Regions from separate parts of the Peptostreptococcus equinus genome, predicted to be linked through region 1. Evidence: riboswitches for the same ligand, from Rfam matches in the RefSeq annotation. Region 1 holds a riboswitch; the other holds the start of a gene.
The links. Region 1 has a riboswitch for lysine ahead of O0R46_RS05095 (Na+/H+ antiporter NhaC family protein). Riboswitches for the same ligand answer to the same signal wherever they lie in the genome.

Region 1 (8,225 bases):
ACAATGTCCTTTGGATCTTGAAGAACAATGGGATCTCTAATAGAATTTTGTGTAAAAACTGAATGTACAAACCTATATTCATCTAATAGAGAATTATCAATTGTAGATAATATGCTACTTTTAAAATATGAATATATAAAAATACTCATAATAATCATAAATAATTCAACCAAAAACATGATATTTATAATTATCTTTTTTTGTGTCTTAGCAAATACATTATTATTTATCATCTAATATGTATCCAACCTTCCTCTTTGTCTTTATATATTTATCATAGTCAAATTTAGATAATTTTTTTCTAAGATTACTTACATATACTTCTACTATTTCTATAGTAGCATCAGAATCTATTCCCCATATTCTATCGTATATTTGCTCTTTTAATAGTATAGAACCTTTATTTAATACAAAATATTCAAGTAATTTAAATTGCTTATTTTGTAATTCTAACTCTTCTCCATTAATATAAACGCAAGATTTTTCTGAATCTATTTGAAGATCTTTAAATTCTAGAAATTTATTATCTTTTATTCTACCATTAGTTCTTAAAATTGCAAATGTTCTAGCGACCAACTCATCCATATAAAATGGTTTTGTTAGATAGTCATTTGCTCCTAAAGTAAAAGCTTCCATTTTATCATCTAGAGATTCTTTCGCTGTAAGAATTAATATAGGTGTATCAATGCCATTTTTTCTTGCTTCTTTCAATATTGTAATACCATCCATATTTGGCAACATTAAGTCTAGTATTACTAAATCGTAAATTCCTTGAGAAATCAAATATAATCCCTCTTCACCATCAGCACAGGTTTCAGTATCAAAATGCTTAGATAGTTCCTTGTTTATATCCTCTTGTAATGTTTTATTATCTTCTATTATTAATATTTTCATATATCCTCCATTCTAAATAAGTATTTTTAATAATTTTTTACTGAAATATAGTAATACTTATTATTTCATTTATACAAAATAAAGTTATAAATATTATAACACAATTATCTTAACTTAAATTTGACAATTTTACATTTTTAAATTATCTGAATTTTTTGTGTATTTTATTATATATTTTTAATATTAAATTCTTGTGTTATAATAATCTTACAAAAATATTGTTGTATTTTCAACAAATATATTTTTGTAAGATTATTATAAACTATATTGTTTAGCACTACCCAAGCTAAAAAATTCAATATAGTTTAAGAAAATATTAGCGGTCTCCCAACATCGCGGGCTTTAGCCCAATCTATTTTCAAAACATAAGAGTAATACACAAAAATAGCCAGATTATAATAATCTAGCTATTTTTGTGTATTTATATAATTTTTTATATATTATTTTATACTTATATATCATAAGTTGATATATAAGTATATGTTATTTTAAATTAGAACGTAATACCTTCTTTTGCTAATTTAGCTTCAAATTCTGGATCATCAACATCAGTACGCTTACCGATTAATCTAATGCCAACGAATAAAGCAACTATTGCTATAGGTAATACGATATAGAATTTAACTCCTAGACCTGCTGGTATATATCCAAATACTATCGTTAATGCAGCAGTAAATATTGAATATGGCATCTGAGTGTTAACATGCTCTATGTGGTTACAACCTGCTCCCATTGATGAAAGAATTGTTGTATCTGAAATTGGTGAGCAGTGATCACCAAATATAGCACCTGTTAATACTGCAGAAGTAGCAACTATTACATAAGCCATATCAGGATTTATAGAATGTGAAAGTGGTATAGCTAGTGGCATTAATATACCCATAGTTCCGTATGCAGTTCCTGTTGAGAAAGAAATAATAGCACCAAGTATAAATATTATTGAAGGTAGTAAAAATGGCGGTAATGATCCTGATAGATAATGAATCATATATTTTGCAGTACCAACTTCTTTAATTACTGAACTTAGCGACCATGCAAGTATCAATATAACACCTGTAATCATTAAAGTCTTCATACCATCTATCCAAACTTCAATAGATTCTGATATTGTATAAATTTTCTTTATCTTTGCCATAAGCATTGCTACAATAGAAGCGAATAAAGCTGACTGGAATAAAGCGACAGAAGCATCAGCTGCAGAGAAACAATCTTTAATACTGATTAATGAAAACATTGAAGCATTTACTGATCTTATCAACTCTTTATCATCGCCAGCCATTATAGCAGAATATCCACTATAATAGAAAGCTACCAAAGCACTCAATATTAAAACTCCTATAGGAATTATTGCATTCCAAACATTTAGTACTACACCTTCTTTTGGTGCCATATCATCAAGTTCTTCTAAGTTTTCATCATAATCTGATGATATTAAGTGTTTTCTACTTGAAATATATTCAGCTTTTCTCATTGGCCCAAATTCTCTAGCTAATATAGCACTTGCAACTATAAATAATATTATTAATATATTGTAGAATCTATAAGGTATAGTCTGTAGAAATACACCAAATGCGTCTACATCAACGTTTATACTTTTAAATGAATCATGTATAAGACCTACTTCAAGACCTATCCATGTAGAAATAATTGCAAGTCCAGCTACTGGAGCCGCTGTAGCATCTATTACAAATGCTAACTTTTGTCTAGAAATGTTCATTTTATCGAATACAGGTCTCATTATAGGACCGACTATCAATGAATTTGCATAGTCATCAAAAAATACTAATAGACCCATTAGACATGATATCAGCTGAGCACTTTTAGAAGTCTTTGCTTTGTCTGCAAGTGCTTCTGCTATAGCTTTTGCTCCACCCATTTTACCAACTAAATTGATAACACCACCTATACACATTACCTGCAGTAATATACCAGCATTCCATGGATCAGCAAGTGATGTAAGGGCTCTATTTATAAAATCAAGGAACGAAAATACTATATTTAGTAAGATATTATTACCTGACCCTACCTGTAAAATAAAGCATCCTGAAAATACACCTAAGAAAAGTGACACGACCACATTTTTTGTTATAAATGCTAATATAATTGCTAATAGTGGTGGAATAATAGTTATAATACCGTATTTGTTTGCGTTTGCTTTAGCAATTGCGTCAATATCTTGAGCAAATGTTGGTACTACGGTCATAAATACCAACGCTAAAGAGATCATTAAAGTTCTGAATTTTGTTCTGTTCATATTAACCTCCTAAAATTTTAGTAAAGAAATGGGGCTAAAAAAAATGCCTCGGAATATCATCCGAGGCATAAATATGCTTTATCTCAAATGATAGCCCACCACAAAATAAATTGTGACAGTTGCATACATATTCTGCATACACCCAGCAATGAAACCCTAAAGCTGATTTCACACTTCGGCAATAAATCCTTTCACTGTAGTCGCTTTAAACATTTTTTCAGCTACTGATAGTTACTGCACCTCTATCTTCTTTATCATTACATAATAGTATATACCATCTTTAATATTAATTCAAGCAATAATTTAATTTTATTTTAAAAATATATTAAACTTATTACTATTAATTCTAATTTTATATACTTATTATAATGCATTAATTAATATTTTCTTTATATCATCTGGATTTAATGTTACATATCCATTTATTCTACCATTTCCCTTTGTGGCTTTAACTGACATTTGGTCAAAATACTCTTCATCTATATCTAACTCTCTAAGATTTTTAGGTATATTAAGGGAGTTAGTAAAGAAATCTTGAGTCAAATCAATTGCTTTATTTGCTATTGTAAATTTGTCTAAATTCTTATCTATATTCCATACGTTTACGCCATATTCTACAAATTTATCTACTGTATCTTCTGATAAAATGTATCTCATCCAATGAGGTGTTAATATAGCTAGCCCATCGCCATGAGTTATGTCATAGAATGCACTTAATTCGTGCTCTATAGGATGTACTGACCAATCTTGAGTTGCACCTTTAGCCAACAGACCATTGATAGCCCATGAAGAAGACCACATTAAATTTGCTCTTGCTTCGTAATTTTCTGGATTCTGACAAGCAATTGGACCATAGTGTATACAAGTTTTTAAGATTGCTTCTGCCATTCTAGATTGTAAATACGCATCATTATTAACATTAAAGTAATTTTCAAATGTATGGCTCATTATATCTGCAGTTCCAGCAGCTGTATGTTTTTTAGGAACACTATAAGTATATTCTGGATCTAATATAGATACTTTTGGCAATGTACTTGGAGCACCTGTTCCTAATTTTTCATTTCTAGAGATATCTGATATTACTGCATTTACATCCATTTCAGATCCTGTAGCAGCTATTGTGAGCACTGAAAATATAGGAAGAGCATCTTTAATAAATTTTCTATTTTTAACTAGATCCCAAGCATCTCCATTATATTTTACTCCAGCAGCTATAACTTTAGCACAATCTATTGAACTTCCACCTCCAATAGCTAGTACACCATCTAGATTATTCACTCTACAAAGCTCCACACCTTTTCTAACCGATTCTATCCTAGGATTTGGTTCAACTCCTGATAACTCTATAAATTCTATATTATTTTCTTTTAAATTACTTACAACCGCATTGTATATACCGTTTTTCTTTATGCTACCACCACCATATACCAGTAGTATTCTGTTTGAATATTTTATAATTTCTCCAGATAAATTTTTTATTTGGCCTTTACCAAAGAAAATTTTTGTTGATACATCAAATGTAAAATTATACATATTATTCCTCCTTATTAACAGCTATCTTAATTATTTTTATAGTAATAACATACCACTAATAAACATAGAAGCCAACACAGAAATTAAATTATTTAAAAAGTGCATAGACATAGATGGAATTATCGATTTAGTCTTTTTAACTATTAAGGATAGAGCCATTCCTAATACAGCTATTGGCAAAATCTTAAAAAGATATAAGTGTAATATACCAAATAATAAACCTGTTATTATTATTGCAGAATTTGTAATTTCTCCATCTTTTGAAAATGAAGATAGGATAAAACCCCTAAATAATAATTCTTCACATATAGCTGGCATTAAAGCTACTACTAAAATGTTTACCCAAATTTCTTTATTTATTATAAATTTACTTAGCTCTTTAGCTGATTGTTGAGAATTTGGTAATATATACATCATAAGTTGTGTCAAAGCTATTACAAGTACAAAAGAAATAGACCAGATTAATAATGCAATTAAAAGATCGCTTAAGCTAAACTTATTTAATTTAAATACATTCTTATAATCTATCTTTATATACCATGCATAAAGCATTACTATTAGTAATAATATTATTTGGCTAAGGGCAATACCTAGATGTCCAAATTTTAATTGCAAGTATGAACCAATGATTACTAGTGCTACTAATTCCAAGAGAAATATTAGTACTCCATCTGCTTTTGTAGGCATATTGCCTTTTTTTATATTTGATCTAATATTTAAAATTGATAGTCCCTTATCGTCACCGAATAATATCGATTCTGAATTAAATATTTTCCCCAATATTACAAGAGCAAGTCCTATAAATACAAGTGTGCTAATCAATACTATAAATATTAGTTTAAATGTAGATTCCATAGAAAATACACTTTTAATCAATAAGGAAATGTTAACCACTGGTATCATTGCACTTATTGTATTTAATTTCAAGGTAGGAATAATACTAGCATATGAAGGTATCATAATTACTAACATTAAAGGTGTAAGTGAATTTTGAGCTTCTTTGTATGATTTTGAAAAAGAACAAATACACATACTTAAAGCTGTAACTACCATAACGAATAAAATGATTGCTAGCATTGTTAGTAAAAGAGGTACTAGCATTTTTTCTAGATTAAAATCTATCATTTTGGATGACATTTCTGAAGTCATCTTAACAGAATAAAGCATAGTAAGACCTAATGAAATTATATTCATAAGTGCTGTTATGATAGCTGTGGTTGCAACCGCTATATATTTCCCAGAAATAAGTTCTATATTTTTAATAGGAAGAGTAAAAAGTGTTTCTAAAGTACCTCTTTCCTTCTCACCTGCTATTATATCAACAGCAGGATAGATAGCTCCTGTTAGTATGCTGGTTATTAATATTACAGGCAACAGTCTACCTATTATTGATCCTGCTTCTTCCTGCTTTTCTGCAACGGTTTTAGTTTGGAATGTAATAGGATTTAGAGTTGATTTAGTATTGAGATTTGCCTTTTTTAGAGTATTTTCTACTAATTTCTCCTTATAACTATCCAATATTTTTTCTAGAGCTTTCGAAGTAACTGATGCTTTATCTTCCGTAGTATCCAAATATATCTTGTAATTTTTATTTTCTAGATTAATATATGCATCAAGTTTTTCATTTTTAACATCTGATAAATGATTCTTTTCATTTTTACTTGATACATTTGTGATTACTATTTTCCCATTCTCGTCTGTACCTTTTGATATATCAGATGCTTTTACATAATTAATGAAATCTTCTGGCACATTTTCACTAACTGCTAGATTTATATCTTGACTAGACAGATCATTCATTGTAAGCATCATAACTTGTGACATACCAATCATTAAAATTGGATATATTAAAATGGGTAGTATCAACATCATAAATAGATTTTTTTTATCTCTGATAAGTTCAAGCAATTCTTTTTTTACAATTTGCCTTACTATACTAAAGTTCAAAGACATCACCTCCTATATCTGCTATTTTTATAAAAGCGTCTCTGAGATTATCTGTATATGTATTATCTTTTAATTCTTTTGGACTCCCCTGAGCTATAATTTTTCCATTATGTATAAAAATTATCCTGTCACATAAAGTTTCAGCTTCTTCTAAATAATGTGTAGAATAAAGAACTGTTTTGCCATTATCCTTTTCTTTTTTCATAAAAGAAATTATATCGCGGCTACTGATAACATCTAGTCCAAGAGTAGGTTCATCGAATATATATATTTGTGGTGAATGTATCAAACATCTAGCAATAGACACTCTTTGAGTTTGTCCAGTAGAAAGATTTGCTATCCTTTGATCTATAAAAGTATCCATATCCAAAAGTTTGCAAATATTCTCTATTGATTTTTCTAGCTCCACTTCATTCATAGTGTATAACTTACCAAATATTCTTAACAACTCTCTTGGTGTTAGTTTTCCATATAGTTTTGTATTCCCAGATAAATATCCTATTTGAGATTTAAATTCATTAATATTATTATTGGATTTTATACCATTTATTTCTATATTCCCATTAGTTGGAGTAAGTATACCTCCTAACATTCTTAATAAAGTTGTTTTTCCTGCTCCATTAGGTCCTAAAATTCCAAGTATTTCTCCTTTATTCACTTTAAAACTAATGCCATCCACGGCATTGAATTCTTTTTTTATAGTTTTATTTTTGATTTTAAACTTCTGATTTGAAGTATTTTTAACTGCTTCATACTTATAAAATGTTTTCACTAAATTAAATGCACTAATCAAATATTTTCTCCTCTCTATTTCCCTAAAAATTTTATTAGCTTATATCAGATTTTTTTAAATATACCTAAATTAAATAATGACAAATATATTTGTCATTATTTAATTTAATAATACAGTAATTTGTTTACTTAAGCAAGCTTTTTATTAACTTCAAATATAAAGTTTTTATTTACTTAAGCTTATTATTGTATTATACTCTTATAGGTAGTTTAAAATCTAACTATTATAGAATTTGAAAGAGAGAGTGATTTTTTGAGAAGAAAGTTTAAAAACACATTCAATATTGACTTTTTGCCAAATAGAAAGTATGTGGCTGAGATATATAGAAATGACTGGAAAGAAATTATATCTAATAAGATTTTGATAATTATAGTTATAGGTCTAACGCTTATCCCCTCTTTATATGCATGGTTTAATATTGAAGCATTTTGGGATCCGTATGGAAATACAAAAAATTTAAAAGTTGCCATTGTCAACAAAGATAAAGGCGAAAATTTTAGAGATCAAAATTTCCAGTTAGGAAATAGAATAGTAGACAATTTAAAAGAAAATGAAAATCTTAAATGGGAATTTGTGGCGGAGAAATATGCAGAAAAAAAATTGAAATCTGGTGAATATTATGCAATTATTACTATACCACCTGACTTTACAAAAAACTTATTATCTTTAACACAAGAAAATGTAAAAAAAGCAGAAATAGATTATAAAATAAATGAAAAAACAAATGCAATAGCACCTAAAATAACAGATCAAGGCGCAAATAAGATTAAAGAAAATATAAGTAAGATGTTAGTTGAGACAGTA
Region 2 (8,225 bases), 780 kb from region 1:
CTGGATTAAAACGAGGCTCAATTCTACATTTTGTAGATTTTTCTATACCATCACAGATTTCTTTAATCCTCTTTTTTATTAACTCTCTATCCTTAATATCGTAAGTTCTAATTGTTCCTTGAATATGTCCAAAAGATGGTACGGCATTCATCACTTCGCCTACGTCCATTTTACCCACGTGTATAATATTTGTATGTTTGCTATCCAAGTAATATGTTGGTATAGTTGATAATTCCTGATAAACCATTACAGCGGCATGTAAAGCATTAATTCCTTTTTCTCTTAGGCCCACATGTGCAGATTTTCCGTGAAAATCAATGTGGTATTCATTACAGCTTGCCATTATTGCACCAGAACGGCTGATAATTGTCCCTTCTTCGTAATCTGGATTTACGTGTAGAGCGAATGCAGCAGTTATATTATATGATCTAAAGTCGAAATTTTTTATCAAATGGTATGCTCCTGAGTTTGCTTCTTCAGAAGGTTGAAATACTATTAGTACATTGTTTGCCAATTCGCCAGATTTATACAATTCGTTTAATTCTTTTGTAGCACCTAGTAGCATAGTAGCATGCGCATCATGTCCACATGCATGCATTACTCCAGGATTTAAAGATTTATATTCTATATTATTTTCTTCCATTATGGGAAGGGCATCTATATCGGCTCTTAGCATTATTGTTTTGTCTGATTTTCCTTCTAAATATACTATAGTAGCTGTTTGCATAGGAGTCATATACTTGATGTCCATCTTTTCCAATTCCGTTCTAATGTACTTAGCCGTTTCAAATTCTTGCATAGAAAGCTCGGGTCTACTGTGTATATGATGCCTCCATCTTTTTATATCATCTAATGTCGTTATATTCATATAATCTTCCTTTCTCTATAAAATATATAAACTAGGTAGACTTGAGCCTATAACTCAATTAATCTAAATTTCTTAACGCATCTATTATGCTTATTTTTTCTCCATTTACATCGCTTGATTTCTTGATTATTTTTGCTGGTACACCTGCGACTACAGCACCTGCTGGAACATCTTCAGTGACTATAGCACCCGCTGCGACTACAGCACCTTTCCCTATATGTACACCTTCTAGTATTACAGCATTTGCACCTATTAGTACATTATCTTCTACTATTACAGGATCAGCATTTGCTGGTTCGATTACACCAGCTAGTACAGCACCTGCTCCAACATGAACATTTTTTCCTGTTGTAGCTCTTCCGCCTAGTACAGCTCCCATATCTATCATAGTTCCTTCTCCAACTACAGCTCCAATATTTATGATTGCTCCCATCATTACTACAGCATTATCTTTTATTATGGCGTGTTCTCTAATAAATGCTCCTGGTTCAATTCTTGCCTTTATGTTTGACATATCTATTAGGGGAATAGCACTATTTTTTCTATCACTTTCCACGATGTAATCTTCAATGGAGTCCTTATTTTCTTCCAGTAGTTTTTCCCAAATATCTTGGTGTGTAAAAAGTACCTTAGAAATATTGCTTCCAAAATTTCTTATATCTGCAAAGTCTATCTGATCCAAATTTCCCTTTATATATACCTTTACAGGACTTTGCTTTTTAGATGTAGCGATATAATTTATTATTTCCTCTGAAGTTAAAAAATTCTTTTCCATTTTTCCTCCTAGTTTATTATATATAGTTATTCCTACCCAAGTATTTGATTTTTATTGAATATACTTGGACAGGATAAGATTATTATATTTATTTTTATATCAGTTTATTATTTACATTGATAAATGTTTTATAGGCATAATTTTAATATAGTCTTGTAATTTACAAAAATTTTATAAATTACTGAATGTATAAAAGCCTGCAGAAAAATCTTTTATTTTTTGAGCAGCTTTTATTGAACCATCTGCGAATATTCGTTTCGATTGAGCTCTATGGGTAATTTCAATTACTTCATCTGTTCCAGCAAATAAGACCTCATGTTCGCCTACTATTGTGCCACCTCTAATGGAACTCATACCAATTTCTTTTTTATCTCTTTTATGTTCAGTTTGACTTCTATCGTAAATAGGTATAAATGAAGAATCTATTTCTTGTATTGCTTCTAATAGTTTTATAGCAGTACCACTTGGGGCATCTATTTTTTTGTTGTGATGCCTTTCTATTATTTCTATATCAAAACTCTCTGATAATAGGGGAGTCAGGTATTTTAATGCCTGAGTAAAAACATGAACACCGTAACTCATATTGGCACTGAAAAATATAGGACAGTATTGTGAAGCTTGATTCATAAGATTCTGCAATTGGTCTCTAGCTCCTGTGGTTGCAACTATAATTGGCAATTTATGTATCTTTGCTCCTTCTAATAATCTTTTTGTGTTGTTTGGATGAGAGAAGTCTATAATTGCATCTGCATTAGCTAAACGTTCAGCATCACTGATTATTTGGTATGGGCAATTTTCTATATTAATAGTAGAAAATACACCTACTATTTGGTGACCTTTTTCTATAGCAAGCTCCTCGACTACTTTTCCCATAGTACCATATCCACTTAAAATTAATTTCATATTATACCTCCAAGTCTAGTACTTTTCTATAATGTTCTAGTACGTTTTTTCTCACTGTGTCATTCGTAGGTATTAAAGGTAATCTAAAAATATCTTTGCAATATCCCATATCATTTAATACAACTTTTACTGGAGTCGGGCTGACATCAGAGAAGAGTGATTTTATATATGGATTTAATCTGTTTTGTATTTTTCTGGCGGATTGAATATCCCCATTTGTAAATGCCTTATATACTCCAATAAATGATTTTGGGGAAGTATTTGATATTACGCTAATTACGCCATCTCCACCATGTACTAAAAAATCAAAGAATGTACCATCATCCCCGCTATATAAAGAAAAGTCTGCATTTTCATCAACTATAGCTTTAATACTTTCTAAGTAATTCATATCTCCAGTTGCATCTTTTAAGGCTATTATATTTTTGTGCTTAGATAGTTCTGCTACTGTTTCAGGGCTAATTGTCATGCCAGTACGTCCAGGTACGTTGTAAAGTATTATCGGTATATTTACAGCATCTGCTATTGCAAAGTAGTGAGCAATCAATCCTTTTTGACTAGTTTTATTGTAATAAGGTGTAACTATTAGGGCAGCATCAGCTCCATTTTCCTTTGCAATTCTAGTATTTATTATAGTTTGTGTTGTATTGTTTGATCCAGTACCTAAAATAACTGGGACATCTAAATTTTTTCTTTCTTCTAAAGCTATTTTTAGTAATTCCAATTTTTCATCCATTGTTAAAGTTGAGCCTTCTCCTGTAGTGCCAGATATGACCAGACCATTTATACCAGAATCCAATTGAAATCTTACAAATCTTCTGTATGAGTCATAGTCTACGGTCATATCTTGGTTCATTGGGGTTACTAGTGCTGTTGTTACTCCTCTAAATAGTGATGTCATTTTTAATACCTCCAGTATTGTATAAATACGAAATTATTTGTTTTTAGATTAGTGTTTCTATTACTTATTTTCTAACATTTCTGCGATTTGTACTGCGTTACTTGCGGCTCCTTTTCTGATATTGTCAGCAACACACCAAATATGAAAACTATTTTCTTGTGATATATCTTTTCTAATTCTTCCAACTAGAACTTTATCTTGACCTGTAGCATTTAATGGCATAGGGTATTGATTATTTTGTGGCTTATCTATTAATACTACACCTGGGGCATTTTCTAGAATTTGTCTGATTCCATCTACACTAGCAGGTTTTTCAAGGCTGATATCTATTTCAACAGAGTGTGAATTAAAAACTGGAACTCGAACACATGTTGCTGTTATTTGTACATTATCATCAAGAGATAAGATTTTCTTTGTTTCGTTTATCATTTTCATTTCTTCTTTTGTGTATCCATTTTCTAAAAAATCGTCTATATGCGGTAAGACGTTATTGTAAATTGGGTGAGGATATTTTTGTGGTTCTATACCTTCTTGTCCATTTTTTAAATCGTTAATTCCTCCGATTCCTGATCCAGATACAGCCTGATAAGTTGTATAGGTAATTCTTTTTAATCCAAAAGTTTCATGTATAGGCTTTAGAGGTACTACGGATTGAATAGTAGAACAGTTGGGATTAGCTATTATCTTTCTATTTAGCATAGGTTTGTTACACTCTGGTACTACTAAATCAATTTGTGGATCCATTCTCCAAGCACTTGAATTGTCTATTACTATTACTCCATGTTTTTCCGCTATAGGTGCAAATTTTTTTGATGTAGAACCACCAGCAGAGAAGAGGGCATAATCTATATCTTTATCAAATGAATGTTCATTTAGCTCTTCAACTATAACTTGCTTACCTCTAAATTTTAAGATTTTACCAGCAGATTTTGATGATGCCATCAAATATATATTATCAACCTGTAGATTTGATTCTTCTAGTCGCTCTATCATTTTTGTTCCGACTACACCTGTAGCTCCAACTATTGCAAAATTTGCCATTCAATTACCTCCAAAATTATAGTTATATATTGAATTCTTCGCATAGAATTCTTACTGCATCCAATGATTTTTGTGCATCTATTGCATATGAGATAGATATTTCTGAAGTTGTTACTTGATAAAAATCTATTCCATTTGAACCTAATATTCTAAAAGCTCTTGCAGCTACACCACTGACATCTCTCATTCCTGAACCTACAATAGATACTTTGGCACAATCTGTTCTAATTGAATGATTTAAGCTTGGATAAGATGTCTTTAGAGTATCTAGTGCATCTTTTAAAAAGTTTTTGTCAGTATTCTTACAAGTGAATGAGATACTGATTTCATCATTTACTAGAATTTGGCTAATCATATCTATATTTATGCTAAGTCTATCCAATTGGTCAAATAAAGCTTGAACAAAATCTGGATTGCATTTTTTACAAGTTAAAGTAACATGTAATATATCTTGATCTAATGCAACTCCTGTTACTACTTTCTTTTCTATCAAATCTGTATTACTCATAATCCAAGTTCCTTTCGTATTAGCTAAAGTTTTTCCTAAATATAGTGGTACATTGTAGTTTTTTGCTATTTCCACACATCTTGTTTCCAATACTCCAGCACCTAAAGCTGAAAGCTCTAACATTTCTTCGTAAGATATTTGTTCTATTGCCTTAGCATCTGGATATATTCTAGGATCAGTCCCATATACAGCATCAACATCTGTATATATTTCACAAGGGCAGGCAATAGAAGCGGCTAGCCCTACCGCACTAGTATCAGATCCCCCTCTTCCTAGAGTAGTGATTTCTAGATTTTCATTGAATCCTTGAAATCCTGCAATAACTAGAATGTCATATTCTTCAAGCTGTTTTAGCAAATAATCTGAATTTATATCTGCAATTTTACTTTTTGTATGCTGTCCAAATGTTTTTATACCTGCTTGAATACCAGTTAGAGATCTAGATTTTACACCTATATCATTTAAGGTGATTGCCATTAAGGAAATTGTATTTTGCTCACCTATGGCAAGTAGAGAATCAAGCTCTCTAACATCTGGATTTTCTGTTATTTCTTCGACTTGTTTTAAAAGGCTATCAGTCGTTTTACCCATCGCTGAGACAACCACTACTAACTTTTCATTATTTTCTATCCTATTTTTTAAGTAAGATGAAATGTTTTTAATTTTTCCAATAGTACTTACGGAACTTCCTCCAAATTTTAAAACTGATATACTTTTCATAATTCCTCCAATTTTAATATTAAACTCAATATAAATTTTTGGTGGATAGATTTGCCTATAAAAAAAGACAAATATAGGAGGCCTACATTTGTCTAAAAGTTTTTGACATTGTGGTTAGCACTCCATTATTTTTTGGTATATGGAGTGTAGCCACGGTTTTATAAATAAAAAAACAAATGTAGAGTATACATTTGTCCCGCAACAATTCAATAGTTTGATTTATACCGGTTAGCACTCCATTATTACCTAAATAATGACAAAACAACAGCTCTTAACCATCATTCCAAAAGTATATGCCAAGCAAAACATATACAATTTCGGCGACGTCCCCTTTCCTTACAAACTGTTTGCCTACATTGTTTGAAAGTACTGATGTCGATCGCACCTCTATCCTTTATTAAGTTGAGATTAATTATATAGCAAAAAAACTATAAAGTAAATACTTATTTGAAAATAAAATAAAAAATATTTTTAAATTTTCGAAAATTATTGAAAAAATAAGTTTTAATCTCTTACATATTTTTTATGTATACATTAAAATATAAGTTATAGTAAGTACAAACGAAAATAATAATAGAAAGTAGGCCCTTATGTTTTTAAAATATTTATTGATTATAGTATTTACAGCAGTTATGATTAGTATTTTTATTATTTTTTATATTAGTCATCAAGTAAGTTATAAATTAAATAATCCGAAGAGACTAGCTCTTATGTCAAACCCTAAGGACATGTTAGGACTAGATTACGAAAATATACAATTTATGTCCCAAGGAAACCAAATATATGGTTGGTATATACCAGCACATAATCCAACATTCACACTAGTTTATTCGCATGGTTACATGGAAAATAGAGAAAGTCCTACTTTTTCAGCATATGATTTTTTTGTTTGGATGAACTCTATAGGGGCTAATATATTGACTTTTGATTATTCTGGTCAAGGCAGATCCCAAGGTGGAAATACGACTAGTGGAAAAAGAGAGAAAGAGGATTTATTGGAGGCTATAGCTTTTGCTAAGAAAAAATCTAACTGTCCTATAATAGTTCATGGTATTTCTATGGGAGCCTCAACTGCAATATTAGCAGCATCAAATAATAAAGATATAATTGGCTTAGTTTGTGATAGCCCATTTTCTAATTTAAAAAATTATTTAGAAAACAATTTAAATGTTTGGACAAAGCTTCCCAAAATACCATTTAATTATCTAGTATTAAAATTTATGGAAAAGAAAAGTAGAATTGATCCTAAAGATATAAGTCCTTTAGATGAAATATGTAAGGTAGTTTGTCCGATTTTGCTTATTCATGGAAAAAGTGATAGGGTGATTCCTTATGGTGAGAGCGTCAAGCTGCGGGACAAAAGCGTAGCAACTACTGAATTAATCATTTTTGATAATAAAGGTCACTGTAAATCTTATAAAAATTTCAAAAAAGAATATATCGTAAAATACAGAGATTTTTTAAGATTGATAGATAAAAATTTAATAAAATAGATAAAAAAGAAAGAAATAAATAAAAGAAAGCGATTTCCATAAAAACTAAACTTATTATAGGAAATTTGTAATTTTCAAATATTTTATAAAGATATATTTAAGTATTTGTATAAATGTACTATAATATATCTTAACTATTAATTTGAGAGGAGTTTATATATGAATATAAATCAAAAAGCAGTAAACGCATTAAGAGTTTTATCAGCTGATCAGGTTCAAAAAGCGAACTCAGGACATCCTGGTTTACCTTTAGGAGCAGCGCCAGCAGCCTATGAATTGTGGGCCAACCATATGAACCACAATCCAAAAAATCCTAACTGGGAAAATAGAGATAGATTTATTTTATCTGCAGGTCATGGCTCAGCTTTAATATATTCTCTACTTCATATGTTTGGATATGAAGGTGTAACTATCGAAGAATTAAAGAAATTTAGACAGTTTGGATCTTTGACTCCAGGGCATCCAGAGTATCGTCACACTAAAGGGATAGAAGCAACTACAGGTCCTCTAGGTGCTGGTGTATCTACAGCAGTTGGTATGGCTATAGCAGAAGCTCACCTTGCAGAAGTATTTAATAAGGAAAACTATCCAGTAGTTGACCATTATACATTTGCAATGACAGGAGATGGTTGCCTGATGGAAGGTGTATCTTATGAAGCATTATCTTTAGCAGGTACTTTAAAGCTAGACAAATTTATAATACTTTATGATTCAAATAATATTACAATAGAAGGAGATACTGATTTTGCATTTACTGAAGATGTAGAAGCAAGATTCAAGGCCTTTGGATATCAGGTAATAGTAGTAAAAGATGGAAATGATTTAGAGGCAATTTCTAAGGCTATTGAAGAAGCTAAGGCCGAAAAAAATAAACCATCTATAATAATAAATAAAACACAAATAGGATTTGGTTGTCCAGCTAAGGTAGGTAAGGCGAGTGCTCATGGTGAACCTCTAGGCGCTGAAAATGTACAAGCTTTTAGAGAATGCTTAGGATGGGAAAGTCAAAATGAATT

Region 2: linked by a shared signal. The riboswitch ahead of O0R46_RS08950 (aspartate kinase) and the one ahead of O0R46_RS05095 (Na+/H+ antiporter NhaC family protein) in region 1 are both predicted to bind lysine.

What each region holds. Positions count from the first base shown of each region.
Region 1 is NZ_CP114052.1:1,004,393-1,012,617, forward strand. It holds gene O0R46_RS05085 (sensor histidine kinase) at 1-233, opposite strand, end outside; gene O0R46_RS05090 (response regulator transcription factor) at 223-894, opposite strand; gene O0R46_RS05095 (Na+/H+ antiporter NhaC family protein) at 1,388-3,148, opposite strand; lysine riboswitch at 3,232-3,401, opposite strand; gene O0R46_RS05100 (iron-containing alcohol dehydrogenase) at 3,512-4,681, opposite strand; gene O0R46_RS05105 (ABC transporter permease subunit/CPBP intramembrane protease) at 4,718-6,628, opposite strand; gene O0R46_RS05110 (ABC transporter ATP-binding protein) at 6,618-7,421, opposite strand; gene O0R46_RS05115 (YhgE/Pip domain-containing protein) at 7,674-8,225, shown strand, end outside.
Region 2 is NZ_CP114052.1:1,785,163-1,793,387, reverse strand. It holds gene O0R46_RS08975 (M20 metallopeptidase family protein) at 1-868, opposite strand, end outside; gene dapD (2,3,4,5-tetrahydropyridine-2,6-dicarboxylate N-acetyltransferase) at 927-1,643, opposite strand; gene dapB (4-hydroxy-tetrahydrodipicolinate reductase) at 1,815-2,546, opposite strand; gene dapA (4-hydroxy-tetrahydrodipicolinate synthase) at 2,548-3,447, opposite strand; gene O0R46_RS08955 (aspartate-semialdehyde dehydrogenase) at 3,508-4,488, opposite strand; gene O0R46_RS08950 (aspartate kinase) at 4,511-5,716, opposite strand; lysine riboswitch at 5,938-6,114, opposite strand; gene O0R46_RS08945 (alpha/beta hydrolase) at 6,307-7,209, shown strand; gene tkt (transketolase) at 7,369-8,225, shown strand, end outside.